2 regions of the Streptomyces sp. NPDC016562 genome follow, and region 1 is predicted to be linked to the other one. Evidence: riboswitches for the same ligand, from Rfam matches in the RefSeq annotation. Region 1 holds a riboswitch; the other holds the start of a gene.
What was found. A riboswitch is a leader RNA that binds a small molecule or an ion and turns the genes downstream of it on or off. The one in region 1 is predicted to bind ZMP and ZTP.
Positions count from the first base shown of each region.

Region 2: another riboswitch for ZMP and ZTP. It lies ahead of glyA (serine hydroxymethyltransferase); the one in region 1 lies ahead of ACF059_RS11120 (bifunctional 5,10-methylenetetrahydrofolate dehydrogenase/5,10-methenyltetrahydrofolate cyclohydrolase).

Region 1 covers NZ_JBIBRZ010000002.1:726,921-739,962, forward strand. Annotated here, with positions in the region: gene ACF059_RS11100 (ATP-binding protein) at 1-1,058, shown strand, start outside; gene ACF059_RS11105 (hypothetical protein) at 1,055-2,863, shown strand; gene ACF059_RS11110 (RNA polymerase sigma factor) at 2,951-4,531, opposite strand; partial or broken gene ACF059_RS11115 (class I SAM-dependent methyltransferase) at 4,757-5,509, opposite strand; ZMP/ZTP riboswitch at 5,567-5,660, shown strand; gene ACF059_RS11120 (bifunctional 5,10-methylenetetrahydrofolate dehydrogenase/5,10-methenyltetrahydrofolate cyclohydrolase) at 5,745-6,593, shown strand; gene ACF059_RS11125 (NAD(P)/FAD-dependent oxidoreductase) at 6,679-8,121, opposite strand; gene ACF059_RS11130 (hypothetical protein) at 8,302-9,327, opposite strand; gene ACF059_RS11135 (hypothetical protein) at 9,595-10,011, shown strand; gene ACF059_RS11140 (helix-turn-helix domain-containing protein) at 9,997-10,791, opposite strand; gene ACF059_RS11145 (FAD-dependent oxidoreductase) at 10,824-12,614, opposite strand; gene ACF059_RS11150 (4a-hydroxytetrahydrobiopterin dehydratase) at 12,790-13,042, shown strand, end outside.
Region 2 covers NZ_JBIBRZ010000001.1:843,231-860,733, reverse strand. Annotated here, with positions in the region: gene ACF059_RS03965 (vWA domain-containing protein) at 156-1,196, opposite strand; gene ACF059_RS03960 (hypothetical protein) at 1,539-2,213, opposite strand; partial or broken gene ACF059_RS03955 (IS5/IS1182 family transposase) at 2,322-2,514, shown strand; gene ACF059_RS03950 (SUKH-4 family immunity protein) at 2,600-3,604, opposite strand; gene ACF059_RS03945 (GNAT family N-acetyltransferase) at 3,686-4,213, opposite strand; gene ACF059_RS03940 (subtilase-type protease inhibitor) at 4,591-5,010, shown strand; gene ACF059_RS03935 (VOC family protein) at 5,154-5,891, shown strand; gene ACF059_RS03930 (DUF5701 family protein) at 6,054-6,713, shown strand; gene ACF059_RS03925 (hypothetical protein) at 6,913-7,236, opposite strand; gene ACF059_RS03920 (Imm10 family immunity protein) at 7,454-7,834, opposite strand; gene ACF059_RS03915 (WhiB family transcriptional regulator) at 8,246-8,662, shown strand; gene ACF059_RS03910 (hypothetical protein) at 8,679-9,023, opposite strand; gene ACF059_RS03905 (hypothetical protein) at 9,171-9,479, opposite strand; gene ACF059_RS03900 (hydrophobic protein) at 9,992-10,153, shown strand; gene ACF059_RS03895 (PRC-barrel domain-containing protein) at 10,317-10,685, shown strand; gene ACF059_RS03890 (hypothetical protein) at 10,841-11,710, opposite strand; gene ACF059_RS03885 (hypothetical protein) at 11,822-12,124, shown strand; gene ACF059_RS03880 (glutathionylspermidine synthase family protein) at 12,131-13,327, shown strand; gene ACF059_RS03875 (hypothetical protein) at 13,340-13,738, opposite strand; gene rocD (ornithine--oxo-acid transaminase) at 13,911-15,116, opposite strand; ZMP/ZTP riboswitch at 15,268-15,358, shown strand; gene glyA (serine hydroxymethyltransferase) at 15,393-16,661, shown strand; gene trpS (tryptophan--tRNA ligase) at 16,755-17,503, shown strand, end outside.

The DNA.
Region 1 (13,042 bases):
AACTGCTCCTCGGCCTCGCCACCGTGCGGCCCGTGTTCCTCTGGGGGGCTCCCGGCATCGGCAAGTCCTCGCTCGTGCGGAAGTTCGCCGACTCCCTCGGCCTGGAGTGCGTCAGCCTCCTCGGCACCCAGCTGGCGCCCGAGGACCTGATCGGAGTCCCGCAGATCCGTGACGGCAAGTCCGTCTTCTGCCCGCCGCAGGCCATCGCCCGCGACGAGCCGTACTGCCTCTTCCTCGACGAGCTCAACGCGGCGAGCCCGGACGTCCAGAAGGCCTTCTACTCGCTGATCCTCGACCGCCGCATCGGCTCCTACGAGCTGCCCGCGGGCTCCATCGTCATCGGCGCGGGCAACCGTGCCACGGACAACGCGCTGGCCCGGCCCATCGCCTCGGCCCTGGTGAACCGCCTCACCCACGTGCACCTGACGGCCTCCGCGCAGGACTGGCTGGTCTGGGCCGGCGAACACGGCATCCACCCGTGGATCACCGACTACCTCACCGACCGCCCCGACCACCTCTGGTCGCAGCCGCCCAAAACGGAGGAGCCGTTCTCGACGCCGCGCTCCTGGCACATGCTCTCCGACGCCCTCCACTCCTTCGGCGCCGGAACCGGAACGGGAACCAGCAGCGGAGCCGGCAGCGGACTGGACGAGGAGACCCTCAAGGTCATCGCACACGGCACCCTGACCCCCGCGCACGCCGTTTCCTTCTGCGGCTACGCCAAGATCGTCCGGCACTCCTTCGGCATCGAGGCGATCATGAAGGGCGACGCGAACTGGCCGCGCCGCCCGCAGGACCGGGACCTGCTGTACTACCTGGCCGACGCCTTCCGGGGACGGCTGATCAAGGAACTGCCCGCCGACCGGGCCCACGTCTCCCCGGGGCTGCGCGAGACCGCGTACCGGGCCAAGGCCCTCCTCGTCCAGCTCGCCGAGATCTCCGTCGAGGTCGCCCAGACCGTCATCGCCGACGACGCCGACGGTCTGCCGGTCCTGCCCGCCTGGTTCCTGATCGAGGCCGCCCGCGACATGCCCCGCCTCGTCGAGGCCCGCCGATGAGCCGGACCTCACGGACCAAGGCCGCCAAGGCCGCCAAGGCCGCCAAGCCCGACCCGGCCGCCCAGGCCTTCGCCGAGGGCCTCGCCCTGGTCAAACGGAATCCGGCACTCGGCGCCGTGGACGCGAAGATCTGCCGCGAGACCGGATGCGCGGCCACACCCGCGGGAGGCCTGGTCGCCGTCACGTCCAACGGCACCCTCCACGTCCACCCCACCCGGCGGGCCGACCCCCGCACCTGGGCCTGGGCACTCGCCCACGCCCTGCTGCACCTCGGCTTCGGACACGTCCCGGCGGCCGAGAAGGAGGACCGCCCCCAGCCCGACCGGTTCGACCTCGCCGCCCGCTGCGCCGTCGTCAACCGCTTCCTGCTGACCTTCCCCGTCGGCCGGGCCCCGGACCACCTCCCGGCCGAGTACCCCGGCGGGGACGAGGACCTGCTCGCCGCCCGCTGGCGCCGCGACGGCATCCCGCCCGCCTACGAGCGCTGCGGCACCGCCGGGGACCACCCCGACCAGGTCCTGGTCGGCTGGCGGACGCCGACGAGCGCGGTCCCCGACTGGGAGACCGCCTTCGCGCACGCCCTCACCCGGGCCGTCTCCGCCACCATGGCCGTGGCCGGCGGCCACGAGGGCCGCACCCCGCGCCCGTGGGACCGTGCGCTCAACTGGTTCGTCTCCTCCTACCCGTTGCTCGGCGGACTCGCCGCCGGACTGGAGATCGTCGCCGACGCCGAGCTGGCCCGCGCCCAGAACATCTCCATCGCCGCCGTCAGCGCCACCGCGGGAGAGATCTACATCAACCCGCTGCGGACCTTCGACGACGAGGAATGGCGGTTCGTCCTGGCGCACGAGATGCTGCACGCCGCCCTGCGCCACGGCGAGCGCCGCGGCGCCCGGGACCCGTACCTGCACAACGTCGCCGCCGACTACGTCGTCAACGGCTGGCTCGTGGAGATGCGGGTCGGCAGCATGCCGGAGGGCCTGCTGTACGACGCTTCGCTCCAGGGCCTCTCGGTCGAGGAGGTCTACGACCGGATCGCCACCGACCTGCGCCGCATGCGCCGGCTCGCCACCCTGCGCGGCAAGGGCGCCGGGGACATCCTGGGCGAGCCGCTCGCGCACGGCGCGCAGCGCCCGTACACGGACCTCGACGAGTTCTACCGGCGCGGCCTGGTCCAGGGCTTCGACCTGCACGAGGCGGGGGAGCGCGGCCTGCTGCCCGCCGGGCTCGTCCAGGAGATCCGGGCCCTGGCCCACCCACCCGTGCCGTGGGACGCGGCGCTCGCCCGCTGGTTCGACGCGTACGTGCCGCGGCCGGTGGCCGTACGGTCCTACGCGCGCCCGGCCCGCCGCCAGGCCTCCACCCCGGACATCCCGCGCGCGGGCCGGTACTTCCCGCCCGAGGAGGTGGCCCGCTGCACCTTCGGCGTGGTCCTCGACACCTCGGGATCGATGAACGCCGCCCTGCTCGGCAAGGCGCTGGGCGCGATCGCCTCGTACGCGCAGGCCCGCGACGTACCGGCGGCGCGCGTCGTCTTCTGCGACGCGGCGCCGTACGACGCGGGCTACCTGCCGCCGACGGAGATCGCGGGCCGCGTCCGGGTCCGCGGCCGGGGCGGAACCGTCCTGCAACCGGGCATCGACCTGCTGCACCGCGCGGAGGACTTCCCGCCGGGTGCGCCGGTCCTGGTGATCACGGACGGTGGCTGCGACAGCCTGCGCATCCGGCGCGAACACGCCTACCTGCTCCCACAGGGCGCCTCCCTGCCGTTCACCCCCCGCGGCCCGGTCTTCCGGCTGGTGTGACCCACCTCATGACCGCTGCCTGGGCCCGACGCAGCACGCCCCCGGCCCGCGCGAGCGCAGGTCAGGGGCGTGCTGGAAGGGGTCGGCTCAGTCGAGGTAGTCGCGCAGCACCTGCGAACGCGACGGGTGGCGGAGCTTCGACATGGTCTTCGACTCGATCTGGCGGATGCGCTCACGGGTGACCCCGTACACGCGGCCGATCTCGTCGAGCGTCTTCGGCTGGCCGTCGTTGAGGCCGTACCGCATCGAGACCACGCCCGCCTCGCGCTCCGAGAGCGTGCCCAGGATGGACTGCAGCTGCTCCTGGAGGAAGGTGAAGGAGACCGCGTCGGCCGGCACGACCGCCTCGGAGTCCTCGATGAGGTCACCGAACTCGCTGTCGCCCTCCTCACCCAGGGGGGTGTGCAGGGAGATCGGCTCGCGGCCGTACTTCTGGACCTCGATGACCTTCTCCGGGGTCATGTCCAGTTCCTTGCCCAGCTCCTCCGGGGTGGGCTCGCGGCCCAGGTCCTGGAGCATCTGGCGCTGCACGCGGGCGAGCTTGTTGATGATCTCGACCATGTGCACGGGGATGCGGATGGTGCGCGACTGGTCGGCCATGGCGCGCGTGATCGCCTGGCGGATCCACCACGTCGCGTACGTGGAGAACTTGAAGCCCTTGGTGTAGTCGAACTTCTCCACGGCGCGGATCAGACCGACGTTGCCCTCCTGGATCAGGTCCAGGAAGAGCATGCCGCGGCCGGTGTAGCGCTTGGCGAGGGAGACCACGAGGCGGAGGTTGGCCTCCAGCAGGTGGTTCTTCGCGCGGCGGCCGTCCTCGACCAGGATCTCCAGCTCGCGCTTGAAGGCGGGCTTGTGGTCCTCCTCCTCTTCGAGCTTGTACTCGGAGAACAGGCCCGCCTCGATGCGCTTGGCGAGCTCGACCTCCTGCTCGGCGTTGAGGAGCGGCACCTTGCCGATGAGCTTGAGGTAGTCCTTGACGGGGTCGGCGGTGGCGCCGGCCACCATGACCGTCTGCGCCGGGGCGTCGTCCTCGTCGTCGTCGGACAGGACGAAGCCCTGGGTGCCGCCGGGCTTGGGGGTCTCCTCCTCGGCCTCGTCGACGAGGTCCTCGGCTGCCCAGTCCTCACCCTCGACGGCCGGGGTCTCGCCCTCGTCGGCGTCCTTGGCGCTGGTCTTCTTCGCCGCGGCGGTCTTCTTCACCGCGGTCTTCTTGGCCGCGGCCTTCTTGACCGTGCGCTTCTTCGGCTCGGCGGCGGCCTCCGCGGCAGCCTCGTCCCCGACGGCGGCGGCCGGCGCAGCGGATATCGCCGTGGCCGTGGCCGTGGCGGCCGAGGTCTTGCGCGCGCCGATGGGGCGCGGCGCGGCGGGAGCCTTCTTGGCCACGGTGCGGGCCGGGGCGGCGGCAGCCTTGCGGGGCTTCTTGGCGGCAGCCTTGGTGGCGGGGGCCGCGCTGACGTGAAGGGCGACACCCTCCTCGTCCAGGACCTGGTTCAGGCTGCGCAGGACCCGCTTCCACTGGTCCACCGGGATGCGGCCGGCCTCGAAGGCCTGGCGCACGTCGTCACCGTTGATGTGACCCTGCTCGCGGCCGCGCTCGACGAGCGCGACGAGGGCCTCCGATTCGGCGATCTCCGGAGGGAACGTACGGGACGGGCTGAGCGACACAAGGAGCCTCTCGTTGCGAACAGATAAGGGGTGGGCGGGACATCATCGCGCGAACTTGGGAAACAGACCCGAGGGGGGTCTGTATTCCGGGCCGCGCGAGGACGCCTGTCGGTTCATCGCATGCCCGAGTCGATTCGTTACGCGCTGAATTGAGTGACCTGCGCCACGCTGTGGCCGCGCAACCCGATCCGGCCCGGATCCGTCCGCCCTCCCCGTCACCCCTTTTTTGCGGGCTTCGATGAGGAAGCGGGCGGTGTGCGCGACGAACGGGCCTTCGCGTTCGATCCGTTCGTGGAGCTCCCGCAACCGGTCCCGGTACTGCCCGACCGTGAAGCCGGGCACCATCCAGATCACCTTCCGGAGAAAGTAGATCACGGCTCCGATGTCGTGGAACTCCGTCCGCAGTCGCTCGGAGCGCAGATCGACGACTTCGAGGCCCGCAGCGGTCGCGGCGGCGACCGCGTCGTCGGGGTGCCGGCCGCGCCGGACCTCCTCCGGCTGCGGGCCGAGGAAGTACTCGACGAGCTCGAAGACGCTCGCCGGCCCGACCTGCTGCGAGAGGTAGGTGCCGCCCGGCGTCAGCACCCGGGCGATCTCCTCCCACCAGATGGTCACCGGATGCCGGCTGGCGACCAGCTCGAAGGCCTCGTCGCCGAAGGGCAGCGGCGGCTCGTCGGAGTCCGCGACCACCACCGCGCCCAGCGGGTGCAGCAGCCGGGTCGCCCGGTCGACGTTGGGCGGCCAGGACTCGGTGGCCACCATCAGCCGCGGCAGGGGACCGGATCCGGCGAGGACCTCGCCGCCCCCCGTCTGGATGTCCAGCGCGGACCGGACCCGGGCCAGGCGCTCCGCCAGCAGCCGCTGGTAGCCCCACGACGGGCGCTGCTCGGTTGCCCGGCCGTCGAGCCAGGAGAAGTCCCAGCCGTCCACGGAGACGGACTCGGCCTCGGCGACAAGATGGTCGAAAGTGCGCGTCATGGATCGATCGTCCCAGGTCGGGCGCCGGGCAACCACCGGATTGGTCGACTACAGTGGTCGGCGGGCCGTGACTGGCGTTCGGGTGGATCACCACCGGGGAGCGGCCCGGCGTACTCCGGTACGCCGACTGCCGCGCGCCTGGGCGAACCGCGATCCGCAGCGACGTTCAGGAGACCCCGTGACGACTGCCCAGTCTGCCTCTGCCCCTGCCACCGCCACCGCCTCTGCCCGGCTGATGGACGGCACCGCCCTCGCCCGCCGCATCTCGGAGCAGACCGCCGCCTACGCGGCGAAGATCACCGAGCGCACCGGCACCGCACCCTGCCTGGCGACCGTGCTCGTCGGCGAGGACCCGGCCTCCGTGACCTACGTGCGCATGAAGCAGAATCGCTGCTCCAAGGCCGGGATCACCTCGCGCCACGTCGAGCTGCCGGCCGAGACCACCACGCAGGAGCTCGTGGCCACGCTGACCGCGCTGTCCGAGGACCCCGAGATCAGCGGCATCCTGCTCCAGCACCCCGTCCCGCACCACATCGACGAGCGCGCCGCCTTCGAGGCCATCGCGCCGGGCAAGGACGTCGACGGGGTCACCATGCACTCCTTCGCCGCCATGGGCTTCGGGCTGCCGGGCTTCGTCTCCTGCACCCCCGGCGGCATCATGCGCCTCCTGGCCGCCTACGACGTGGACCTGACCGGCAAGCACGCCGTCGTCGTCGGCCGCAGCGCGATCCTGGGCAAGCCGGCCGGGATGCTGCTGCTGGAGCAGAACGCCACCGTCACCTACTGCCACTCCCGCACCGTCGACCTGCCGTCGATCGTGCGCCAGGCGGACGTACTGGTGGCCGCCGTCGGCAAGGCCGAGTTCATCCGGGGCGAGGACATCAAGCCGGGCGCGGTGGTCCTGGACGCGGGCTACAACGAGGGCAACGTCGGCGACGTCCACTTCGAGTCGGCCGCCGCCCGCGCCTCCCTGATCACCCCGGTACCGGGCGGCGTCGGCCCGATGACCATCGCCGTCCTGCTGGAGCAGACCGTCCAGGCCGCCGCCGCGCAGGCCGGACTGGAGCTGGCCGACCTCGTCTGAGCGGCCGAAGCCGAGGACGCCCCGGAGCGAACGGTCCGGGGCGTTTCTCATGCCCGCCTCTCATAGCCGCCCTGCATGGCCTACGTCACAGGGCCCGGCCCACCGGGCTGGCCGGGCCCACCCCGTCGCCCTCCTGGTCCAGCCCGGCGATCCGGCGTTCGGCGGCGGTCAGCGGCGCCGCCTTGAGCGCGCCCCGGTCCGACGCGCGCAGCACGTGCCAGATCACCGACGGGCGCAGCCAGTGGGTGGGCGAGGCACTCATGGTGAGCACCTTGAAGAGGGCGGCGGTGAGCGCCTCCTCGGTGGTGGCGCCTGTCATCAGGCGGTTGACGTACGCGTTGAGCAGTCCCGCCCCGGCCCGCGGCTTCATGCCGGTGGCCCCGGGGTAGAGGATGTCCTGCGAGGTGGCGAGGTCCCAGGCGATGGACACCTGCGGGGCGATCGCGCGCTGCGCCTCCCGGCCGATCGCGGGGTGGGCCAGGCCCTTGGACCGCAGCAGGAGGCGCACGGCCAGCAGACCCTTGGCCGCGACGGTCATGCCCTGCCCGTACAGCGGGTTGAAGGTCGCGACCGAGTCGCCGACGGCGAAGAACCCGTCGGGCAGGTCGGCCTTCTCGAAGTAGACCCGCCGGTTGGCGGTGCCCTGGGTGACGGCGACGTCGGTGAGGGGCTTCTTGCCCTCCAGCAGCTCGCCGACGATCGGGTCGCGGACGCCCTTGGCGAACGGGATGAACAGGTCCGGGTCGCCCGTCGGCTGACCGCCGCGGGTGCCGGACAGGGTGGCCTGCCACTGGCCGTTCTCGATCGGCACGATGGTGGCCGTCTGCCCGGGCACGGGCACGCGCGGGTCGGACTGCACGTTGATGATGGGGAAGCCCGACGCGTGGGCGCCGGCCGGCGCCTCGAAGATGCGGGTGGCGTAGACGAGCCCGGAGTCGACCTGGGCCTGCCGGATGCCGGTCACCCCGAGCTCCTGGAGCCAGCCCCGGGCGCGGGAGCCGCGCCCGCTCGCGTCGACCACGAGGTCGGCGGTCACGAGTCTGTCCCGTTCCTCCGGGGTGTCGACGCGGACGCCGATGACCCGTGCCGCGTTGCCCTCCAGGCCCCGTACCCGGCTCCGCTGGAGGGTGGAGACGCCCTCCAGGGCCGTCACCCGGGCGCGGACCACCGAGTCGAGGAGGTCGCGGCTGCACGAGATGTTGAACTGCTTCTCCCCGCAGCGCGGGATCCAGCCCTGGGCGGTCTTGGTGACCAGGTCGGTGGGCAGACTGCGGCGGATGGCTCCGGCGGCCGTCCAGTCCTCGGTGATGCCCGGCAGTATCTGCTCGATGGCCCGTGCCCCGCCCGACCACAGCAGGTGCGTGTGCCGGGCCTGCGGAAGTCCACGCCGCGGCGCCGGGCCCTCGGGCAGCGGGTCCGCGTCGATGATCGTGACCGTCGTGTGCTCGGCGAGGACGGCGGCCGCCAGGAGGCCGGCCAGGCTGCCGCCGATGACGACGGCGTGGCGGGGCGGTGAAGACTGGGTCATCGTGTGGTGCTCTCTGTCAGGGCCGTGCGAAGGCATCGGCGGAGGAAGTGCGTCGGCGGGGTGGCGGGGGTCATGTGCGGTGACCCGACGCCTCCTGCCGAGCGAGGACTTGATGCGCTCGATCGCCTCGGAAACGGTTCTTCCCGGCGTGGAGCCGGATGCGGCCCGCGGGTGTGGTCCTCATGGGGCGTTCCCCTCGTCGGTCCCCGCCGGACGGCCCAGCTGGCCCTCCCGCGCGAGCAGGTCGTCCAGGTGGGCGGCGAGTGACTTCCAGCCCCGCGCGGAGAGTCGGCCGGCCCGCGTGACGATGCTCCGCACGTCGTGCGAACGCATCACGGCCAGCATCGGGTTCTCCTGCTCCCGCTCCGCCGACTCCAGTTCGCGGGCGATCCCGGTCAGGGCGGTGGCCAGCGCCTCGGTGTCGTCGGCCAGCAGGAAGCCGCTTTCGACGCCGTAGAAGCGCTGGATCCCGGCCGCGGCGGCGAGGTTCGGCAGGCCCTCGCCCTGGGCGAGGCGGGTCAGCGACTGCCCCGACGCGTCGAAGGACTTGGCGATGGCGGCCAGGGAGTGGGGCTGCCCGTCCTCCCGCGGGCGGGTGCGGCGCAGGTGCGCGAACCGCTGGCGCACCTGTTCCCTCAGCGGGAGGCGGGGCGGGGCGCCGTCGAGGGTGAGCCGGATGGCCTGCGGGGGGATGCCGGTGAGGTACGAGAGGTGCTCCAGGTCCTCCGTCCCGTGAGCGCCGCCCTCCGCGCCGAGAGCGCCCTGCGCGCTGTCCGAGGCGAGGACGAGGGCCCGTTCCACCGCGCTGCGGTGGTCGGCGAGGAGGAAACCGGCGTAGACGCCGAAGAACCGCTGGACGCCCGCCGCGTGGCCCAGCCTGGGCAGTCCGGCGCCCGCGTTGAGGGGGCCGAGGGAGGCGCCCGGTGCGTCGAAGTCGGAGGCGATGGCGGCGAGCGGCCACTCCCGGCCGTGCGCGTCGCGGCGGGTGGCGCGCAGCCGCAGGAAGCGTTCGTGCACGCGCCGCTCCAGCGGCAGTTCGGCCGCGGTGCCCGCCACCACCGCGGGGATGCGCAGGGGATCGACGCCGCACAGATGGCTCAGCCGCTCCGGCGCCAGTACCTCGGCCGGGTCCTGGCCGCGCCGCTCGGACAGCTCCTCCACGCGCCGCCAGATCGCGGCGAGGTCGGGTCGGGCGGCGGCTCGCACCGGCGGATTCTCCCGATTCTCCATGAGTCGACAAGACGTTCGAGTGGGCTGGGCTGCGTGAAGCGTAACCGCCCGCCCCCTGCCGAACCAGCGGTAACCCAACGTTTCCTGCCGTTCACCTCAAAGAACGTTGGCATGACCTCGGAGGTAATCGACCCCACCGCGGCCGCCCGGCAAGGTGGGGTCATCGGGTTCCGGAGCCGCGCACTCGGCTCCGGACCCCGTCTCCCACCAGCGCATTCGACCCTCGACGGAGGCTGATCCGCCATGTCCGCAACCCTGCTCGGCACCCTCGCCCGCACCACCGCGCCGCAGACCATGCTGCGCAGGTTCCTCGCCCTCGACTCCGTGGTCACCACCGGGAACGGACTCGCCTACGTCGCCTTCTCCGCCCCACTGGGGCGGCTGCTCGGGGTCGGCCAGGGCGTCCTGCTGGAACTGGGCCTGTTCCTGACCCTGTTCGGGGCGGGGGTCGGCTGGCTCGCCTCGCGCCGCCGGCCGCCCGTCCTCCCCGTGAAGTGCGTCATCGAGGCCAACTACGCCTGGGCCGCGCTCAGCCTGGTGTCCCTGCTGGTCTGGTTCAGCCCCACCACCGCCGGCCTGCTGTGGATCCCGATGCAGGCCGTCACCGTGGCCTCGTTCGCCCTGCTCCAGCAGCTCGCCCTGCGCTCAGTCGCGCAGTGAGCGCAGGTACTTCGCCGTCGCCGGGTCGGCCGGGAGGAAGGTCTCGATGGCCAGCTCGGCGACGGTCACGTCCATGGGCGTGTTGAAGGTCGCGATCGACGACACGAAGGACAGCAGACGGCCGTCGTGCTCGATGAGGAGCGGCAGCGCGATGTACGCGACGGGCTCGTCCGGTGCGCGGTCGCCCGGCCGTTCGGCGACCGGGTAGGCGCAGACCTCCTCGTACAGCGCGCGCAGCGGCTCGGAGCGGGCCAGCGCGATCTGCCGCTCCATCTGCGCCAGCAGGTGGCCCCGCCACTCCCTGAGGTTGTGGATCCTGGGAGCGAGGCCCTCGGGGTGCAGCGTGAGTCGCATGGCGTTCAGCGGCGGCGCCAGCAGGTGCTCCGGCACCCCCTCCAGCAGCATCGTGATGCCGGTGTTGGCGGCGACGACGTCGTACGTGGCGTCCACGACCAGCGCCGGGTAGGGCTCGTAGCCGGTCAGCAGCCGCTGGATGCCCTCGCGCAGCGTCCCCATCGACGGGTCGTCCAGCGCCGTCTGCGCGTAGCGGGGCGCGTAACCCGCCGAAAGCAGCAGGGCGTTGCGTTCGCGGACCGGTACGTCGAGACGGTCGGCGAGCCGCAGCACCATCTCCTCGCTCGGCCGGGAGCGCCCGGTCTCGATGAAGCTGATGTGCCGGGACGAGGAGTCGGCGCGGCCCGCCAGCTCCAGCTGGCTGATACCGCGCCGCTCCCGCCACGTACGGAGCAGGGAGCCGACCGTGGGCGTCGTGGTGGTCATGCTCCCGACGGTAGCCGAGCGTCCGCACCGGGTCAGCCCAGGTCGAAGACGTTCCGCAGGCCGAGGCGGTAGCGCCAGGCGTCGTGCCGTCTGGCGGACTCCACCTCCGGCGCCCGGTACATCGGCCGGACCGTGCACCGCGCGGCCGCGGAGGCGTCGCGGTCCAGCAGGCAGTTGACCGCGGCCCGCGCCGACGCGTTCGCGCCCTCCATCGTCGCCAGGTCGATGTCGACCGCCACGTAGTCCCCGCTGAGGTAGAAGTTCGGGATGCGGGTGCCCGCGGTGGGCCGGTTGTGCAGGGTGCCGACGGGGTGGATCAGCAACTCGTCCTGGTTGGTGGGATGCGGGGTGCCCAGACCGTCCACGCCCGGGTCCAGGAACCACGAATGCAGCTTGGAGTCGCTCAGCAGGGTCTTCCCGGTGTCGTTCAGGGAGGCCTTCAGCTGCGCCCACACCTCGCGCGCCACCTCCTCGCGCGTGCACTGCTTGGCGGTCTTCCCGTAGAGGATGCCGGGCTTGTCCCACTCCGAGATGTCCACCGACAGGCAGTCGACGGCCGTGCCGTCCCCGTAGTCGGCGGGGAAGTTCCGGGCCGGCCAGTGCTCGGCCTGCTGGATCGCCGTCAACGACCAGGGGGAGTCGATGCAGTTGAGGTGTCCGTGCACCAGCGGCGCCCGTTCGGTCAGATAGAACTGGATGCCCGTCATCCAGTCGGTCTGCAGCTTGTCGCAGCGCCCCAGCATCGGATCGGCGGCCCGCAGCGCCGTGCTCCAGGTCCGGCGGGCGTGCTCCACGGGCAGCGCGCTGACGTAGTGATCGGCGACGACGGTCTGCCGGGCCCCGTCCGGACCCTCGACGGCCACCCCGCTCACGCGCCCGCTCCCGTACTGCACCTCCCGTACGGTCCACCCGATCCTGAACTCCACTCCGAGCGACCGCAGATGGGCCTCCCACGGGTCGATCCACGCCTCGTTCGTCGGCAGGTTGAGGATCCGGTCCGGCGGGCCGTCCGCCCCGCGGCCCAGCAGGTTGAAGACGAAGGCCTCGCCGAGGGTGCCGACCGTACGGGTGGAGGCCTCCTCGGCCTTGGTCGCCACGATGTTGCGGGTGACACCGACGGCCAGGATGCGCTGGTACTCGTGCGACATCTGCTCCGCGCGCACGAAGTCCCACCAGGGGGTCCGCTCCCAGACCTCGTTCCGCCGCTCGTCGCAGCTCGTGAGGAAGACGAGCACGCGGTCCACGAAGTACGCCGTCTCGTGCGGCGGGAGCCGCAGCAGCGACTGCAGGATGCCGGTCAGGGCCCGCCGCAGCTCGTCGGGCGTGAGCTCGGCCGGCGCGTGCTCGGGCCAGGGGATGGGCCCGCGCAGGTCCTCGCGGCCGGCCGCCCGGGCGAACATCATCTCGCGCGGCGCGACGAGGTTGTCCCACACCCCGCGGGGGTTGCCGGGGAAGGGGATGCGCCGCATCGTGTCCGGCAGGTTGTGGTAGATGCCGGGGATGAAGCGGAAGCCGTGCTCGGCGGGGAGCGGCCTGCGGCCGCCGCGGGCGCTGCCCGGCACGTCCATGCTGCGCGCCTTGCCGCCGAGCGCCCGGCGCTCGTACACGGTGACGGCGTAGCCGCGCTCGGCGAGTTCGTGCGCCGCGGTCAGCCCGGCCACGCCGCCGCCGAGGACGGCGACGCGGCGGCCGTTCGGCGCCGGCGCCGTCGTGGTGGCGGCCGCCGCCGGGGTGCTCGCCACCACCGGTAACGCGCCGGCGGCAGCGGCCGCCGCGCCCGCGCCCGCGATGAACGTACGCCTGGAACTGCCTGTGCCGGTCATGCGCAAGCCCCCTCGTTACCGCTGGTAACAGTCACGTCCGGCGCAGGAGCATAAGGGGGGCGCGGTGGACGCGGAAGGACCCAGAAGTACCCGGGCGCACTATGGCGCGAAAGGGCCGTCCGGGTGTGCACTGTGGGAACCTTGACACCACGTCACGGGGAAAAGGAGCCGGTGCATGCCGAGTGAGCCGCTGTCACAGAAGGAGATCGAGGACCGGTTGCGGGAGCTTCCCGGCTGGGCCTTCGAAGACGACCGGATCGTGCGCACCTACCGGCTGGGCACGCACTTCGCCGCCAGCGCCCTGGTCGCCCACATCGCCACCGTCCAGGAGGAGTTGAACCACCACTCCGACCTGACGCTCGGCTACAACACGGTCCGCCTCTCCGTGAACAGCCACGACGCGGGCGGTGTGGTGACGGAGGACGACT
Region 2 (17,503 bases), on a different contig from region 1:
GATGTTGAGCCGTTCGAGGCCGTCGGCCGCCTCCGCCTGGCCCGATCGGGTGAACATCGCCACCCGTACCCGCGTGTCCACGTATCAACGCGATTTCTGCGTGTAGGCGCCCGCCCGGCGGGCCACCAACCGCCCCACGCCTCACATCGCGGGTGTCAGACCATCAGCAGGAGCCGCGTGTTCGGTACGAGCTTTCGGTTCACGCTGGTGCTCTGCACGAAGATCGTGAAGTCGTCATTGTGGTCCGGCTTGACGCGCACTTCCACGCTCGGCAGTCCGAGCAGGGCGCGGGCCTCGGGACCCGTGTACACCCGGTCCGTCTTCTTCTCCAGCACGGCGATCTGCTTCCGCGCCTGGATCTTCTCCGACTTGCTCAGCTGGTAGAACGCACCACCGGTGCGGTAGGTGTGACCGGATTCGATGACCCATTCGCGGATCGCCGCGTCACGAGCGACCGGAATCAGCTGATACGCCGTCGGATCCACCGGGGTGAGGCCGGCCGCCGCGACGGTGTCCTTGTTGATGGCGTCCGCCCCCGTGGAGAACACCGCGCGCGATCCGCGGATGCCCTTCGTGCGGCCCACCATGAACTTCTCGGTGGCCTGCTGGATGACCTGCCCGGCCTCCTCCAGACCCTGAGTGCTGGTGGCGTCCCAGATGGCGACGTTCTCCTTGGGGAAACCGCACTGCATGGCCTCGCGCTTGCCCATCTGGTCCGGCACGAGGACGGCCAGCGTCCAGTTGTCCTGCTGCTTCTCGATCATCTCGGCCACGGCCGTGACTAGTTCACGCGGGTCCCTGGCGGGGGCGTCCGGGCAGCGATGGCTCGCGTTCTCCTGTCCGTCGGTCAGCACGAACGTCAGGAAGCTGTGGTCGCCGTACAGTTGCGCCGTCTGTGCCAGCTCCCGCTGTGACTTCAGGGCCGCCGCCAGCAGAGCCGTCATTCCGCCGACCCGGTACAGCTGCTTCAGCGACGGCATGCGCAGCACGTCCTTGTCGTAGATGACGCACTCCACCTTGTCGGCGAAGACGTACACCGTGACACGGGTTTCCTGGTCCAGCTCCCTCGATCGGCGGGCGAGATAGGCGATCTGCTGATCGGCGACGTCGACGACCTTGTGGCTCAGGTGTGACATGGACGAACTGGCATCCAGCACAAGAGCAACGTGATTGATGTAGTTCTGAGTACCGGACATGGCAGCTCCCCCTCGTTCCGACTGGATGCTCCTACCGTCTCACCCACCACTGACAATCGATCTCGGCTCCCGGCGGAGCGAGGAGCGCCGGGTCGGGGGTCATCGCGGAGGCTGTCGGCCACCGTCACCGCCCCCGCTGCCGCCGCCGTCGGCTGATCGCCTCGGACGGCGGCGTCTCGGTGGCCAGCTCCGTGAACCGCTCGCGCTCGGGTCCGGAAGGTCCCGAGCGGGCGTCGAGCCGTGCGCGGTCCTGGCCGCCCGCGGGACTGTCGGTGCAGTGGGGCACCGGACGCAGCCCGGTTCGGTGAGTGTGCGGTGGAGCGGGGCTGCCGGGGGAGGGGTTTACGGCTGCGGCAGGGGCTTGGGCTGGGGCTGATCGGTGCCCGCGTCCGCCGGAGCGGAGCCGGAGGGGGTGTAGTAGACGGACCGGCCTTGCTTGGAGCGCTCAAGGCGGCCACGGGCGACACCCTGCTCAAGGGTGTTGCGGATGACCGCTGCCTGGACCTTGCGCTCGGGGTGCGCGGCGCTGATGGTCTCGGTCACCTCGGCGGCGGACCGGGGCTCCGTCTGACCGGCCAGCGTGGCCATGACCAGCTCCAGCCAGGAGGGGCCGCCGCTCGTGTCCTTCTTCACCTCGGTTTCACCGGCCGCCTTGCGCTTGCGCGGCGCCGCGGTGGCTGCGGCCTTGGGCTCCGGAGCCTTCTTCGCACCCCGTGAGCCTGCGCTGCGTGCGGCCGGCACCGCGGCACGCTTCACGTTGCGCTTGGCGGACGGCGCGGACGCGGACGCGGGCTTCGCCGAAATACCCAAGGCCTCCTGCATCTTGAGAAGAACCTTCTCGCCTTCCTGAAGCTCCTCCAGTTCCTGCTGCAGCCGCTCCAGTTCCTTTCGCGTCTGCTCCTGTGCCGACTGGTTCGTCGAGAGGTCGCTGGCGATCTGCTGGGCGTAGTCGTCTTGCACGCGAGTGACGTTGGTGGTTGTCGTCATGGGTTCCTCGATTTCTGCGGGGGAGAGCATGTGTGAGGCGATGGTACGCACTCACGTGTACCCATGACGCCGAATCACGTACCCCGCCCCCTGCGGCAGACATTTATGACTGCCCGCGTGCTTCCACGAACTCGCACCGGCGCGCTCACCCGCGCGCCACGCATTCTGGGCCGCAGTCGCACGGCCGGACTCCGTTCCGACGAGGCCCTGGGCCGCTCCCGGGGAGGGCTGAACTGCAAGATTCAATCCGAACAGTGGGGTGACGCCCCGCCCGCAGTTCATACCTGTGCTCGAACAGGTCAGAGTCCCAAGGCGGGGTGGCGGACGCCCCACCGGCTTCGACATGACGGTCTACTGGCGCGCGCAATGAGGTCGCTATGACAATCGGCCCCGCCCGTGACCATCGCGTCCCGCGGCTATCCCTCTTCCGGGACCAACATGCCGAGCTCGACTTCTTCGAAAACGCGTGACCACCAGGCGTTGTCGTCCTCGAACACCCGCGGATCGCTCTGGCGGGCCCGCTCAAGCACGACTTCGACAAAGTCCTCGTAGTCGTCGTCCGCATCGCTCTTTCCCGAGAAGGCGAAAGCCTCCCACACCTCCAGAACGTTCTGCAGACCGCCGACCGAAGAGTTGACCAGCCCGTACTGCTGATCCCCCTCGCCTTCATAGCCGCGGACCATCCACACTTCACCGCTGTCGATCAGCAGCCAGTACGTGTTGAGGCCGTCCTCGAACGCACCGAGGAACGCAGCCCGACCCGGCGGAAGGTCGCGGACATCCAGTTCCCGACCCGAGTCCCGCACGAACATGCGATTGCAGTCGGTCGGCAACCCCCGCTCGACCAGCGCAGACCCCGCCTCACCGCCCACACCCAGGCGCGCGAGAGAGCTCGCGTCATAGGGCAGCCACCGGAACGGGCGGCTGCCGGAGAGTGGCCCAGTCACTGGGGCGTGTGGTGGCCGTTGGGTCCTGCGGCTCGCCGCGTTGCGGACGCGGCGGGTGCGTCCGTGCTCGGCGAGCAAGCGGAGGGCGTCGGGCGAGGTGACGAGCTGCGCGGAGGCGGCCGTGCGCTGGAACCAGTCGGACGCGGTCAGCAACTCCTCGTCGGTCCAGGGCTCGTCCAGGGCGATGGATCTGAGCAAAGTCCACTCGCGCAGGCGGCGGCTAAGGAATGTACGGTCGCCGATGACCGTGGCCATCATCTGCGCCCAGCAGCGAAACTGAGGGCTGGTCAGCTGCTCGGCCGCCCGGCGTTCAAGGTGGTGGTTCACGGCGCTCTCGGCCATGGACGTGTCGTCGTCGCGGAGGACGGCAGCCAGCAGGTTCACCTCGTCCGCCTCGGCGACGCTGTCCAAAGCCTTGAGGTGTTGGGCATAGCGCCGGTGCTCGGGGGGTTCGTCGTCGTGAGGGTCCGCCATGTGGCCATCACATCATTGAGCTCGCCCAACTGACCAGGTTCGAAGCGGCTTCCGGCTCGAAGCGGGAGCCCGCGGGACCGATCAACGCACGCCGAACCACTGCTCCGCGCCGAACTCGTCGAACCGTTCCACCTCGGTGAACCCCAGTTTCGCCGCGACCCGCACCGAGCGGCCGTTGGCCACCTGGGTGCAGAGCACCACCGGCTCGCCGGGAAACGCGTCCGCGAACCAGCCGAGCGTCGCGGCGCAAGCCTCGTAGGCGTAGCCACGTCCCCATGCCTCCGGCAGGAGCATGTAGCTGAGCTCGGCCTCCCCGCCATCAGGACGGACGTGCCCCGGACGCTCCGGGTCTCGACGGTCGAGCGTGACGACGCCGATCGTCACCCCTTCGTGATCGACTACGAACACGCCGGGTCGCCGCCCGGGTACTTCCGGCACCGCATTCTCAAGCTCAGCGCGTGGTCGTGGGCCACCTAGGTACGTCCGTACCTCGGGCGAGGCGAACAGCTCGATGAACGCCGCACGGTCGCGGCCCTCCGAAGCGCGGAGCACAAGCCGCTCGGTCCGCAAAGGCGCGGGCGGCCACACAACGGGTCCAAGTTCAGTCATGACAGGCAACGTACGAGCTTCCGTCCCCGGCAGCCGGGAGCACCGGCATGCTCCGGGGCGCGTCGGCGGCGAAACCGGCGCTATCCGGTCAGCCTGGATGGATGTTCGGTGAACCGCGCGCGACCGACAGCAGGTCAACGCCTCACGAACGGCCTCCGCATCCACCGTTACCACCCGCTGTTGCCTGATCACGAAGAGGCGCGCACCCGGCCCGAGCTGCCCGAACGACCATTCGTTCGCCGATAATCGAACGAGATGTCTGATAATCGGCGTTCGATGTGCATGTATCCCTCGCGACCGACAGACTCGGTGACGTCCAGTCGGCATATCGCAGGCATCTCCTGCGAATACCCTTCGAATTGAAAGAGAGTTCCGTCGTGCGTCACCGCATCGCTGCTGTCTCCGCCGCCGCCCTCCTCACCCTGGCCGGCGCCACCGGTATCGCCGAGGCACAGCCCGCCAGCCTGTACGCCCCCTCCGCCATGGTCCTGACCGTCGCTCAGGGCGAGGACGCGGCGACCGTCGTTCGGGCGTCGACTCTCAGCTGCGCGCCGACCGCCCAGGGAACGCACCCCGACCCCAAGGCCGCCTGCGCGGCGCTCGCCGCCACTGACGGCACCTTCGACGGGCTCCTGGCCGCCCCGGACACGAACCGCGCCTGTCCGATGCACTACGCCCCCGTCACCGTCACCGCGGACGGCGTCTGGCAGGGCAGCCGCATCTCCTGGAAGCACACCTTCTCCAACTCCTGCGTCATGGCCGCGACCTTCAACGCAAACCCCGTCTTCGCGTTCTGACCGCCCACCCGGGTCGCCCGTACCCTCGCTTCCGCCCCCGTCCCTCCCCGGGCGGGGGCGGCAGCGCGTCCCTGACACACACTCAGGACTCCCAACAGCACATGCGCTTGTCGTCGCAGGACGGCGTGCATAAGGTCGGCGGTATGGCGACACGGCTTGTTCAGATTGCGATGGACGCTCGCGATGACTCCACCCTCGGCCGGTTCTGGGCGGAGGTGCTCGGCTGGGGCATCGACAGTGAGGAACCCGGCGTGACGAACCTCGAACCCGTGGGCCTCGTCTATCCCGACCCCGCCGCCCTCTACATCGACATCGTTCGCGTCCCGGAACCCAAGACGGTGAAGAACCGGGTGCACATCGACCTCGCCACCACCTCCGCGGCCCACCAGGCCGACCTGGTCGCGCGCCTCCGGCTCCTCGGCGCGACGCCCGCCGACGTGGGCCAGGGCGACGTCCCGTGGACGGTCCTGGCCGACCCCGAGGGCAACGAGTTCTGCGTCCTGGAGCCTCGCGCCGTCTACCGGGACACGGGGCCGATGGCCGCGGTGGTCGTCGACTGCGCGGACCCCCGGGCCATGGCCCGGTTCTGGGGCGAGGCGATGGATTGGACCGTGCACGAGGTGACCGACGAACAGGCGGTGCTGCGCTCCGCCAAGAGCGTCGGCCCGTATCTCGAATTCGTCCGCACACCCGACGTGAAGACCGTGAAGAACCGCATCCACCTCGATCTCCGCCCGTACCCCGGAGACGATCACGCGGCAGAGGTGGCCCGGCTGCGCGCCCTCGGCGCCACCGACGTCGACCTCGGCCAGGGCGACGTGCCGTGGACGGTCCTGGCCGACCCGGAGGGCAACGAGTTCTGCGTCCTCACCCCGCGCTGAGGCGGAGCCCACCGCCCGCCCAGGACGTCGAGGCGACGGCCCGGTCCGTCCCGCGGCGGCCCGGTCTGCGGAGGGTGCGGAGGGTCGCCGCGCCGGGAACAATCCCGCAGGACGTTTCGTTGGCCCCAGGTCTACTGCTCACACCGCGAACCGAGGAGTACCTTGCCCGACACCTCGTCCCCGGCCACCCTGCTCCCCCTCCCGCCGCTGGTCACCCAGGCCGATCACCTGATCCGGCTGGGGGTGCACGAGCTCGCGGGGATAACCGAAGACGAACTGCGCACCTTCGCCGCCGAAGCCACCGGCAGCTCCGACGCCGACGCCCTGCTCGCCGTCCACCCGGACCGCGCCCCCGCGTCCGTCCTCGCACCGCTGCTCCACCGCGACGGCAAGTCCGGCTTCGTCGTCACCGACATGACCGACGTCGACCGGTTCACCCCCTCCGCCGTAGAGCTGCCCGACGGCCCCCTCTACCTCGTCACCGGCCTCGACCGCGGCGACCACATGGCCAACTGGACCCCGGAGGAGGCGCTGCCTGCCCTCACCGAACAGGACCGGACCCCGCTGCTGCTCACCGAAGGCATCCACTGGGTGCTGCAGCAGCCGGAGGTCCTTGAGCGCAACCGCTGCTTCATGACCATCGGCTCCCGGCTGCGCAAGGCGAACGGCTCGCTGGACGCCCGCACCCCGGCGATCTGGATCAGCAACGGCTCGGGCCGGGACGGCCGCGAGCACCGCAACGCCCCGAAGGTCGGCTGGTGCTGGTGGGGCAACCGCCACACCTGGCTCGGCATCGCCTCCGCCACCGGCCGAGGACACTAAAGGTTGTTTCACCAGGCCGGCCGGTTCTGAGCGGCGCCGGTGAACTGCACCACGAGCCGGACGCGGGCGGTCCCGCCTACGTGCGGCCGCGGGGGGCAGGGCCGGGTACCCGGCCCTGCCCCCCAACCCGCGGGGTGGGGCCAGCTACCCCGCGCCCGCGGCCCGGTCGCCGAGATCAGCACTCCCCTGACTGGAGGGATCAGCCCTTGAACATGTTGTAGAGGACACCGGCGACGAGGAAGTATCCAAGGTAAGAGCCGAGTACCACGCCCAGCATCACAAAGAGCTTGACCGACGTCCCCAACGGCTTGCGGGCCAGGGAGAGATTCGCGTAGAGCCCCGCCGCCCCGAAGGCGCCGCCTATCGCCCCGCCGATCGGCAGCAGGATGACTGGCGCGATCGAGAGCACCAACTGCCACCAGACGAGCCCCCGGAACTTGGCCCACGGATCCGGCTTGCTGAGCGAGTTGCTTCCGAGGTCGGGGGTGTGCTGCATGTGCGGGAAACCTTCGTTCTCTTCCACGTGATCGTGCTGAACCGTCAGGATGCGGGTGACGGACTCGCGGGGCAACCACGTGTTGACAACGGTTTGCCTACGAAACGCGCCTGTCGACGGCTGTCTCGGCCCCCTTGCCCGCGCATTCGGTCCGCTCGGATGCCCCTGGAGGGCACCTCCCGCCTGGATCACGACAGCCTCGGCCTCGCATCGCTCGTATGAGGCACTCCACCGATCCGGGGGATCAACCTGACAAACCGATGAGCCGAGGCCGGGCCTCCTCGCGTCCGAAGGTCAACACCTTCGCAAGTACCTCGCGCATCTCGTCCATACTCTCCGCCGGTACGTCGAGCACCGCCTCGAGCTTCGCTTCCTCCAACTCCAAGTCATCCAGACACTCGGGGTCCAGCAACACCGTAAGCAGGCTGCCTGTCAGGGCGACCTCGCGGACACAGCCATAGGTCGTGCATTGGTCCGGGGTCATCACGCAGTAAGTGTCGAGCCCGAGCGAGACGTCTTGTGCGGACGGCTCACCCATGGCGCTCGTGAACAGCAGGAAGAAGCCTCCATCCTCCTCCGCCACGCCAGCCTGCATCTCGCCATCAACGTCGATCTCGGCAGCCACCGCACGGGCTGTGAACCTGTATGCCATTCACCGGTTCTACCAGGGGCCCAGCACAGCCGACGTCTATCCCTCCGCCAACGAGCACTGCCGCGATGCGGACGTGAACGGTTCTCCAGCCCCTCCCTGGTCGCCCGGCTCGCACAGAAGCCCCGCCGGACGTTCGCTTCCGGCGGGGTGTTCGTTCTGCGGGGGCCGGCTCAGCAGCTGGCGGTGATGGGCGTGTGGCCGACGTACACGACGCCTCGTGTGTTGATGTCGACGGTTTCGCCGGCGCCGTTCATGGTGTTGCAGGCCCAGACGGCAGTGCCGCTGCTGTTGTAGACGGCAGGGTGGACCCTTCCGTACGGTCGCGCTCAAGCCGCCCGTGGAGTGCGGGGTGGGGGAGCCGGGTCGGGGAGAGGGCGGCGAACAATGGGCGGGGATCAGGGCTGGGGGCAACGGGCCGCGTGCCGGACCGGCGACCCGGAGAAGCTCTTCGTGGAGGGCGCTGCGCAGACGAGAGCGAAGGCTCTTTGCTCTGGCTGCGTGGTGCGCACGGAATGCCTGGCCCACGCCCTCGACCACCGCGTCGAATACGGGGTCTGGGGAGGCATGACCGAGCGCGAGCGCCGAGCCCTCCCGAAGCGAAGGCCCCCGGTCACCTCCTGGAAGCGGCTGCTGGAAGCTGCCCGCAGCGAGTACGAGCACCACGCCGAATCCGTCAGGCCGCTGCGGCCGTGGCCGTGGCGGAGCAGCCGGTCCGGGGCGGTCTGGGAGTCGCGCCGCGTACGTCACGCCGTGCCCTTGTCATGGCCCTACGCGCGTTCGTGCCGGACGTTGGTTCTGTAAGCCGGAGCCAACCAGTTCAGAGGTCTTCTGCCGGCCCAACATGGCGAAGGACTGTCTCGTGCTCGCCCGTGGCAACGAGCCCGTCGATCGCCTTGACCATCGACGGCACGCCGGCCTCACGGACGATGAGGCCGTCCCAGCACCACCAGTAGGCGCCTTCTGGGTCGCCCGCCTGCCGTTGGCGGTCCATGATGCGGTGTACCTCATGGAGCGTGACCACGGTTCCGGACCAGCGATCGCCGTCATCGCGGATGACCCACATGTCGACATTGCAGACCTCATCGAGGTCGTCTCGCGCATCGGGGACGAAGCAGATCTCGTATCCATCACGCTTGACCCGGTAAAAGGGACCGTCCCACATGCTCCTCCGTAATGCTCTGTCAGACGCCGCCTGCGTAAGCCAGGGCAGACGGCCGACCGTTACGCCACACTCTGCCTGAAGGGGACAGGCTCACGGTCCCTGGCCCAGTCCCGGGGCCCCCGCTACCACGGTGACCCCGGGCCGATTTCAGAACTCACCGTCGATACCGGTGACGGCCGGAGGCCCCAGCGGTGCGTCCTCTTCCGAGAAGCCCAGTTTCTGGAGGGCAGCCCCTGCCAGGCGGACGGCCTCGTCCTCCGCCGTCGCCTTGTCCACGGCCTCGATTTCGAGCCGTACGGAGAAGGTGCCGTCCTCGTGGACCGTCAGCAGCTCCACGTCCTCCGTCTCGCTCAAGTCGGTGTGGTGCGAAGCCAGGCTCCTCGCCAGCTCGGAGCGAGTGGCATCGTCGACGTCCCTCAGGAACGTGCCCGGCACGGTGATGACGTACGTGGTCACTGCTGCCTCCATAGGCCGGCAAAGGCTGAGTCTTGTTCTGGGATGCCCCGGTGTCGCATTTCAAACCCCTCAGCCCCCACAGATCAGGCAGTCGGGTGTCCCTCCGCCCGCCCTCGACGCACCCGCCGCGGCGTGGCCGGCAGCCTGCTCGAGGCCAGGTCAGCGCGGCGCGCGCTCATCGCTCCTGAGGGACTCCTCGGGGCGAGGCTGCGGAGGCCGTATCTGAGTCCACTCCGAGAACCACCACACGCCGGTGACCACGCCTGCCCACACCAGCCCCCTGAGCAAGGCCGAACCCCATGGGTTGTGTTCGGCCACTCGTTCCACACCTGTCATCACCACCCAGCTGATCACCAGGACGATGGCTGTACGCACCCTTCGATGGTTGAACATGTGCCCCTCTTACCCCAGCCGTGTGGGTTGAACAGATCGCCTCGCTCACAGAGAGAAAGGCAAGTCGGGTGTGTGAATCCCAGAATGCAGGGCAGGCGGCGTGTCGGAGGTTGATAACAATGGTTCCCCTGCTTCTTGTTCTTCTGCTGGCCCTTCTTCTCTTCGGTGCGGGTTTCGCCATAAAGGCACTGTGGTGGATCGCCGTCATCGTGTTGGTGGTGTGGCTGGTCGGCTTCGTCGCCCGGCCCAAGGGCAGCAGTGGCCGCTGGTACCGCTGGTAGCGGGACAGTGGTCTGAAAGGCCGCGGAGGCGTCGCGATCCAGCGGGGCTGTTTGAATACCGCCTCCAAAAACGCGGCGGCGTAGCAGTCGCCGCGTGCGGCGCACGAGAAGAGTCAGGCGGCACGGGCCGCTTCATCTCTGAGATCTGAGGAGTTGTATTCGCGTGACTGAGCATGTGTGGAATTACCAGCCGACCGCCGGGCACCTGGCCGGCACTGACCTGACCGGCTACAAGGTCGAGGCCACGGACGGCGCCATCGGCAAGGTCGACAAGCACTCCGACGAAGTCGGTGACGCCTACCTGGTCGTGGACACCGGGGTCTGGATCTTCGGCAAGGAGGTCCTGCTGCCGGCGAGCACCGTGACCCGGATCGACCCGGAGGAGCGGAAGATCTTCGTCGAGCGGACGAAGGAGCAGATCAAGAACGCCCCGGAGTTCCACCGCGACAAGCATCTCGGTGACGCCGGCTACCGCGAGGAACTGGGTACGTACTACGGCACCGGCGCGCCCTTCGGCGGCCGCCCCGCGTAACACCCCCAGGGTGTAAGCGGCGGAAGGGGATCGGGGCGGGGGGGGGGGGGGCCCCCCCCCCCCCCCCCGCCCCCCCCCCCGGGCCCCGCCCCCCCCCCCCCCCCCCCCCCACGGTGGCGCCGCTGTCGGGGGCGCTGCCCCCGAACCCCCGCTCCTCAAACGCCGGAGGGGCTGGATGGTGCGGCGGGGCCGGATGGTGCGGCCGGGCCGGAGGGGGCAGCGTCCGGTTCGCCGAAGCGGGCGAGGGCCAGGGCTCCCGCGACCGCCACCACGAAGCCCGTCAGCGCCAGCCACGTCAGGCCCTCGCGGGTGCGGTCGCCGAGCCAGGCGACGCCCACCACCGCGGGGCCGATCGTCTCGCCGAGGACCATGCCCGCGGTGGCCGCCGTCACCGAGCCGCGGGCCAGGGCCGAGGTGAGCAGCAGGAACGCGGCGCCGCCGCCCAGCAGAAGGGCGTACAGGGCGGGATTGCGCAGGTCCAGGACGGAGTCGAGGAGCCGGACCGCGACCTCCACCACCCCGAAGCCCGTGCCCGAGGCCAGGCCGAGGACCAGCGCCCGCGGGCCGTCCGGCAGGCGGCCTGCCACCGCCCCGACCAGCAGGACCAGTGCCGCCACCCCCAGCAGCCCCAGTTTCAGCGCGAGCGGCCCGGTCTTCGCGCCCTCCTCCCCGGCGGCGAGCCCCAGCATCAGCAGCCCCGCGCACACCACCCCCACCGCGCCCCACTCCGTACGGGACAGCCGTACGCGCAGCAGACGTGCGGCGACCACCGCCGTCACGGCGAGGCTCGCGGCCAGCGCGGCTCCCACCGCATAGATCGGGACATGGCGCAGCGCGACGATCTGGAGCACGAAGCCGGCCGCGTCCAGGCCGAGCCCCGCGAGGTAGCGCCACTGGCGCACGGCCCGCAGGAACAGGGCGGCGTCCACTCCGGACCCCGTGCCCGGCTCCGCCGCCCGCGTCGCGACCGCTTGCAGAACCGACGCCGTACCGAAGCAGACCGCCGCACCGAGCGCGCAAATCATCCCAATGAGCACGAACTGACTCTAGGTCACGGATCTCGCGGCGGCCGGATTCCATCGGCCGGGGGGCCCGCTCTAGTCTGTCGGCAGCACGCCTCTAGGGGGAACAGGGACATGGACAGCAGCAGCACCAACCAGCGCCGTATGCGCTCCGGAGCCGTCGCACTCGGCGGCATGGGCCTGCTCGCGGCCACACTCGTGGCCTGCGGCAGCAGTGACGAACCGGACAAGCGCTGCGCGTCCCGCTCGACGCTGGAGAAGCTGAACGACAAGGAGTGCAAGAGCGGCGGGCGCGGCGCGTACTACTACGGCGGCAGCGTCAGCAACGGCAAGGTCTCCGGCGGCAGCTTCGACAAGGCCGCGGTCACCCGGGGCGGCATCGGCGGCCACAGCAGCTCCGGCTCCTCCGGCGGCTGACCGTCCATGCAGCGGCACACCATCGAGCCCCGCCCCGACTGGCAGAAGACCGTCGAGGCGCAGGGCCTGATCTACCCCCTCACCCGCTACCCGGACGACTCGCTGCGGCCCTACTGGGACGAGAGCGCCTACTACTCCTTCTCCCTGCCCGAGGTCGAGGCGCTGGAGAACGTCGTCGAGGAACTGCACGCCATGTGCCTGGCCGCGGCCGCGCACATCGTCGAGCACGACCGCTTCGCCGACCTCGGGATCACCGACGCCGGGCTCGCGGAGCGGATCGCCGAGTCCTGGCGCCGCCGCGCCGAACAGCCCTCCCTGTACGGCCGTTTCGACCTGCGCTACGACGGCAGCGGCAGCCCGGCCAAGATGCTGGAGTACAACGCCGACACGCCCACCTCCCTGGTGGAGGCGGCCAGCCCGCAGTGGTTCTGGATGGAGGAACGCTTCCCCGGCGCCGACCAGTGGAACTCCCTCCACGAGCGCCTCGTCGACGCCTGGCGCCGGCAGGCCGAGCTGCTGCCGCCCGGCCCGGTGCACTTCGCGCACTCCGAGACCGACGAGCTCGGCGAGGACCTGATGACGGTCGCCTACCTCCAGGAGACCGCCGAACAGGCCGGCCTGGAGACGCACGCGCTCTCGGTGGAGACCATCGGCTGGGACAGCCTCTCGGGCCGGTTCGTGGACGAGCGGCTCCGCTTCATCCGCAGCTGCTTCAAGCTCTACCCGTGGGAGTGGCTGGTCACCGACGCGTTCGGGCCGCAGGTGCTGGGCACCTACGACCACGGCGGCGGCTCCGGCACCACCGCCTGGATCGAGCCGCTGTGGAAGATGCTGCTCGCCAACAAGGCGCTGCTGGCGATCCTCTGGGAGCTCTTCCCCGACCACCCGAACCTGCTGCCCGCCTACCTCGACGGCCCGCGCGAGCTGGCCGCGACCTGCGGGTACGCGGCCAAGCCGCTGCTGGGACGCGAGGGCGCCGGGGTCACGCTGCACGAGGCGGGCGAGGGCGGCGAGCCCTTCGTCCCGGCCGACGGAGAGACGTACGTCTTCCAGGCCCTGGCCCCGCTGCCCGACTTCGACGGCAACCGCGTCGTGCTCGGCGCGTGGGTCGTCGAGGAGGAGGCGGCGGGACTCGGCATCCGGGAATCGGCGGGGCCGGTCACGGACGAGTACGCCCGCTTCCTGCCCCACGTCATCCTGTAGGGCCGTCAGTCGTCACCGCAGTAGCTGTCGAAGGACGTCTCGGCCCGAGTCGCCGGCGGAGGGCGTGGACCGCGCGACCTTGCAGTTCACGAAGACGAAGTCCTGGTCCTCGTTGACCGCGAGGACGGTGTAGTGGACGTTCTTCTGGAACCGCTGGACCCGGAAGTTGCCGTCGGCGTCGATGTTCAGCGGCTCGGTGGACTCGCCGTCGTTGAGGGTGCGCGGGGGAGTGAACCCCTCGCCGGTGATGACGACGAACCGCCCTTGCGGGTCGGGTGTGACCGTGCAGCTGGCAGCGGGTACCGCCGCCGGGGCGGCGGCGGCCGGTGCGGCGAGGGCGGCGGCGGCGCCGAGCGCGACGGAGGAGGCCAGGGCGCCGCAGAGCAGGCGGTGACGGTTGCGTCGGTACATGGGGTTGCTCCCATCGGAGGGTCGGGCCCGGAATCGGCAGGGCGCGCACCCGTACGGGTCCTCCCATCGTCCGGCGGGCCGCTCCCGGTGTCCACCGCAGGGCCGGGAGCGTCGACGCGCGCCGCCGTGACCGGGAGGATCCCGCCGCGCCCGCCGGGCCGCCGCGGCCCCGTCAGGTCGCGAGTACGGACCGGAGCTGGTCCAGGCCCCAGTCCAGGTCCTCCTTGCTGATCACCAGCGGCGGGGCGATCCGGATGGTGGAGCCGTGGGTGTCCTTCACCAGCACCCCGCGCTCCATCAGCTTCTCGGAGATCTCCCGGCCCGTGCCGTGCGCCGGGTCGACGTCCACGCCCGCCCAGAGCCCGCGCCCGCGCACGGCGGTCACCGCGCCGCCGCCGACCAGCAGGTTCAGCTCCCGGTGCAGGTGGTCGCCGAGTTCGGCGGCGTGCCGCTGGTGCTCGCCGGAGCGCAGCATCGCGATCACCTCCAGGGCGACCGCGCAGGCCAGCGGGTTGCCGCCGAAAGTGGAGCCGTGCTCGCCGGGCTTGAAGACGCCGAGCACGTCCCGGTCGGCGACCACCGCCGACACGGGCACGACCCCGCCGCCGAGCGCCTTGCCGAGGACGTACACGTCCGGATCGACCCCCTCGTGCTCGCACGCGAAGGTCCTGCCGGTCCGCCCCAGCCCCGACTGGATCTCGTCCGCCATGAAGAGGACGTTCCGCTCGCGCGTCAGTTCCCGTACGCCGGCCAGGTATCCGGCCGGCGGCACCAGGACCCCCGCCTCACCCTGGATCGGCTCCAGCAGTACGGCGACCGTGTTGGCGGTGACGGCGGCGCCGAGCGCGGTCAGGTCGCCGTAGGGGACGATCTCGAAGCCGGGGGTGTACGGGCCGTAGTGGTCACGGGCCTCGTGGTCGGTCGAGAAGGACACGATGGTCGTCGTGCGGCCGTGGAAGTTGTTCGCCGCGACCACGATCTTGGCCTGGCCGTCCGGGACGCCCTTGACCTCGTAGCCCCACTTGCGGGCGGTCTTCACCGCCGTCTCGACGGCCTCCGCACCCGTGTTCATGGGCAGCACCATCTCCTTGCCGCACAGCGCGGCCAGTTCGGTGCAGAAGTCGGCGAAGCGGTCGTGGTGGAAGGCGCGCGAGGTGAGGGTGACCCGCTCCAGCTGCGCCCGGGCGGCGTCGAGCAGGCGGCGGTTGCCGTGGCCGAAATTGAGCGCCGAGTACCCGGCGAGCATGTCGAGGTATCTGCGGCCCTCCACGTCGGTCATCCACGCGCCCTCCGCGGAGGCGACGACCACGGGGAGGGGGTGGTAGGTGTGCGCGCTGTGGGCCTCGGCGGAGCGGATGGCATCAGCAGTTGTCGACACGGGGTCTCCGATCGTCGGTCTCGCCGGGTGAACCGGTGACGAGGGTGGCGTCACCTTCCTATCGTCGCCTCCCCGCCGTCGCGCGGACCTCGGTTGCGGAAACCTTCCTTTCGGCGCGGCCGGCCCACCCGCCACGCCCGCTAAGGTGGGCGGTACGCACGGCGACTGGCGCACGGAGAACGAACTCCGGGGGAGCCGTGCGCGCTCGACCGCACACAGGGCCGCTCGCCTGGGCCTCGCGGGGTACCGATCACATCGACCCCGGAGGAGCCCGCCATGTCCGCGAGCCGCCATCCCGCCCTCTTCGCGACCGACCCCGAGCTGGCGTCGTTCGTCGCCGCCGAAGAAGTGCTCCAGGCCGAGACCCTGCGCCTGATCCCCAGCGAGAACTACGTGTCCGCGGCCGTCCTCGAAGCCTCCGGCACCGTGCTGCAGAACAAGTACAGCGAGGGCTACCCCGGCCGCCGCTACTACGAGGGCCAGCAGAACATCGACCGCGTCGAGGCCCTGGCAGTCGAGCGGGCCAAGGGCCTGTTCGGCGTGGACCACGCCAACGTCCAGCCGTACTCCGGCTCGCCCGCGAACCTGGCCGTGTACCTGGCCTTCGCCCGGCCGGGCGACACCGTGATGGGCATGGCCCTGCCGATGGGCGGGCACCTGACGCACGGCTGGGGCGTCTCGGCGACCGGCTCGTGGTTCCGGGGCGTGCAGTACGGCGTCCGCCCCGACACCGGGCTGATCGACTACGACGCGGTGCGCGAGCTGGCGCTGGCGGAGCGGCCGAAGATCATGTTCTGTGGCGGTACGGCGCTCCCGCGCACGATCGACTTCGCGGCCTTCGCCTCGATCGCCGAGGAGGCGGGCTCGGTCCTGGTCGCGGACGTGGCGCACATCGCGGGCCTGATCGCGGGCGGCGCGCACCCGTCCCCGGCGGGGCACGTGGACGTCATCTCCACCACGACCCACAAGACCCTGCGCGGTCCGCGCGGCGCCATGCTGATGTGCCGGGAGGAGCACGCGAAGGCCATCGACAAGGCGGTCTTCCCGGGCCTCCAGGGCGGCCCGCACAACCAGACCACGGCCGGCATCGCGGTCGCGCTGCACGAGGCGGCGCAGCCGGCGTTCGTCTCGTACGCGCACGCGGTCGTCGCCAACGCCAAGGCGCTGGCCGCGGCGCTGCTGGAGCGGGGCTTCGACCTGGTCTCGGGCGGTACCGACAACCACCTGATCCTGATCGACCTGACCGGGAAGGCGGTGCCGGGCAAGGTCGCGGCCAAGGCCCTGGACCGGGCGGGGATCGTCGTGAACTACAACACGGTCCCCTTCGACCCGCGCAAGCCCTTCGACCCGTCGGGCATCCGCATCGGGACGCCGTCGCTGACCTCGCGGGGCCTGACCGCGGCGCACATGCCGACGGTGGCGGACTGGATCTCGCGCGCGGTGGATGCCGCCGCCAAGGGGGACGAGCAGGCCCTCGCCGCGGTCCGCGCGGAGGTCACGTCCCTGATGTCGGCCTTCCCCGCCCCGGGTCTGCCGCTGTCCTGACCCCGCGGCCCGGGTGCCGGGGGCGCCGCCCCCGGCACCCGGCGCGGCGTCCGGCGGGCCGGAGCCCGCCCCCGCACCTGAGAGAATGGGGCCATGGCTTCTGATCGTCCTCGCGCGCTCTCCGGCATCCAGCCCACCTCCGGTTCGTTCCACCTCGGGAACTACCTCGGAGCCATCCGCCAGTACGTCGCCCTGCAGGAGACGCACGACGCGTTCTACATGGTCGTCGACCTGCACGCGATCACCGTGCCGCAGGATCCGAAGGAACTGCGCGCGAACACCCGCCTCTCCGCGGCGCAGCTGCTCGCCGCCGGCCTGGACCCCGAGCGCTGCACGCTCTTCGTCCAGAGCCACGTGCCCGAGCACGCGCAGCTCGGCTGGGTCATGAACTGCCTCACCGGTTTCGGTGAGGCGAGCCGGATGACGCAGTTCAAGGACAAGTCCGCCAAGGGCGGCGTCAACAACGCCACCGTCGGCCTCTTCACGTACCCGATCCTCCAGGTCGCCGACATCCTGCTCTACCAGGCGAACGCCGTCCCGGTCGGCGAGGACCAGCGCCAGCACATCGAGCTGACCCGCGACCTGGCCGAGCGCTTCAACCAGCGCTACGGCCAGACCTTCACCCTGCCCGCCGCGCACATCGTCAAGGAGGTCGCGAAGATCTACGACCTCCAGGACCCGGCGATCAAGATGTCGAAGTCCGCGTCCTCGCCCAAGGGCCTGATCAACCTCCTCGACGAGCCCAAGGTCACCGAGAAGAAGATCAAGAGCGCGGTCACGGACACCGAGGCCGAGGTCCGTTTCGACAGCGAGAAGAAGCCCGGCGTCAGCAACCTGCTCAC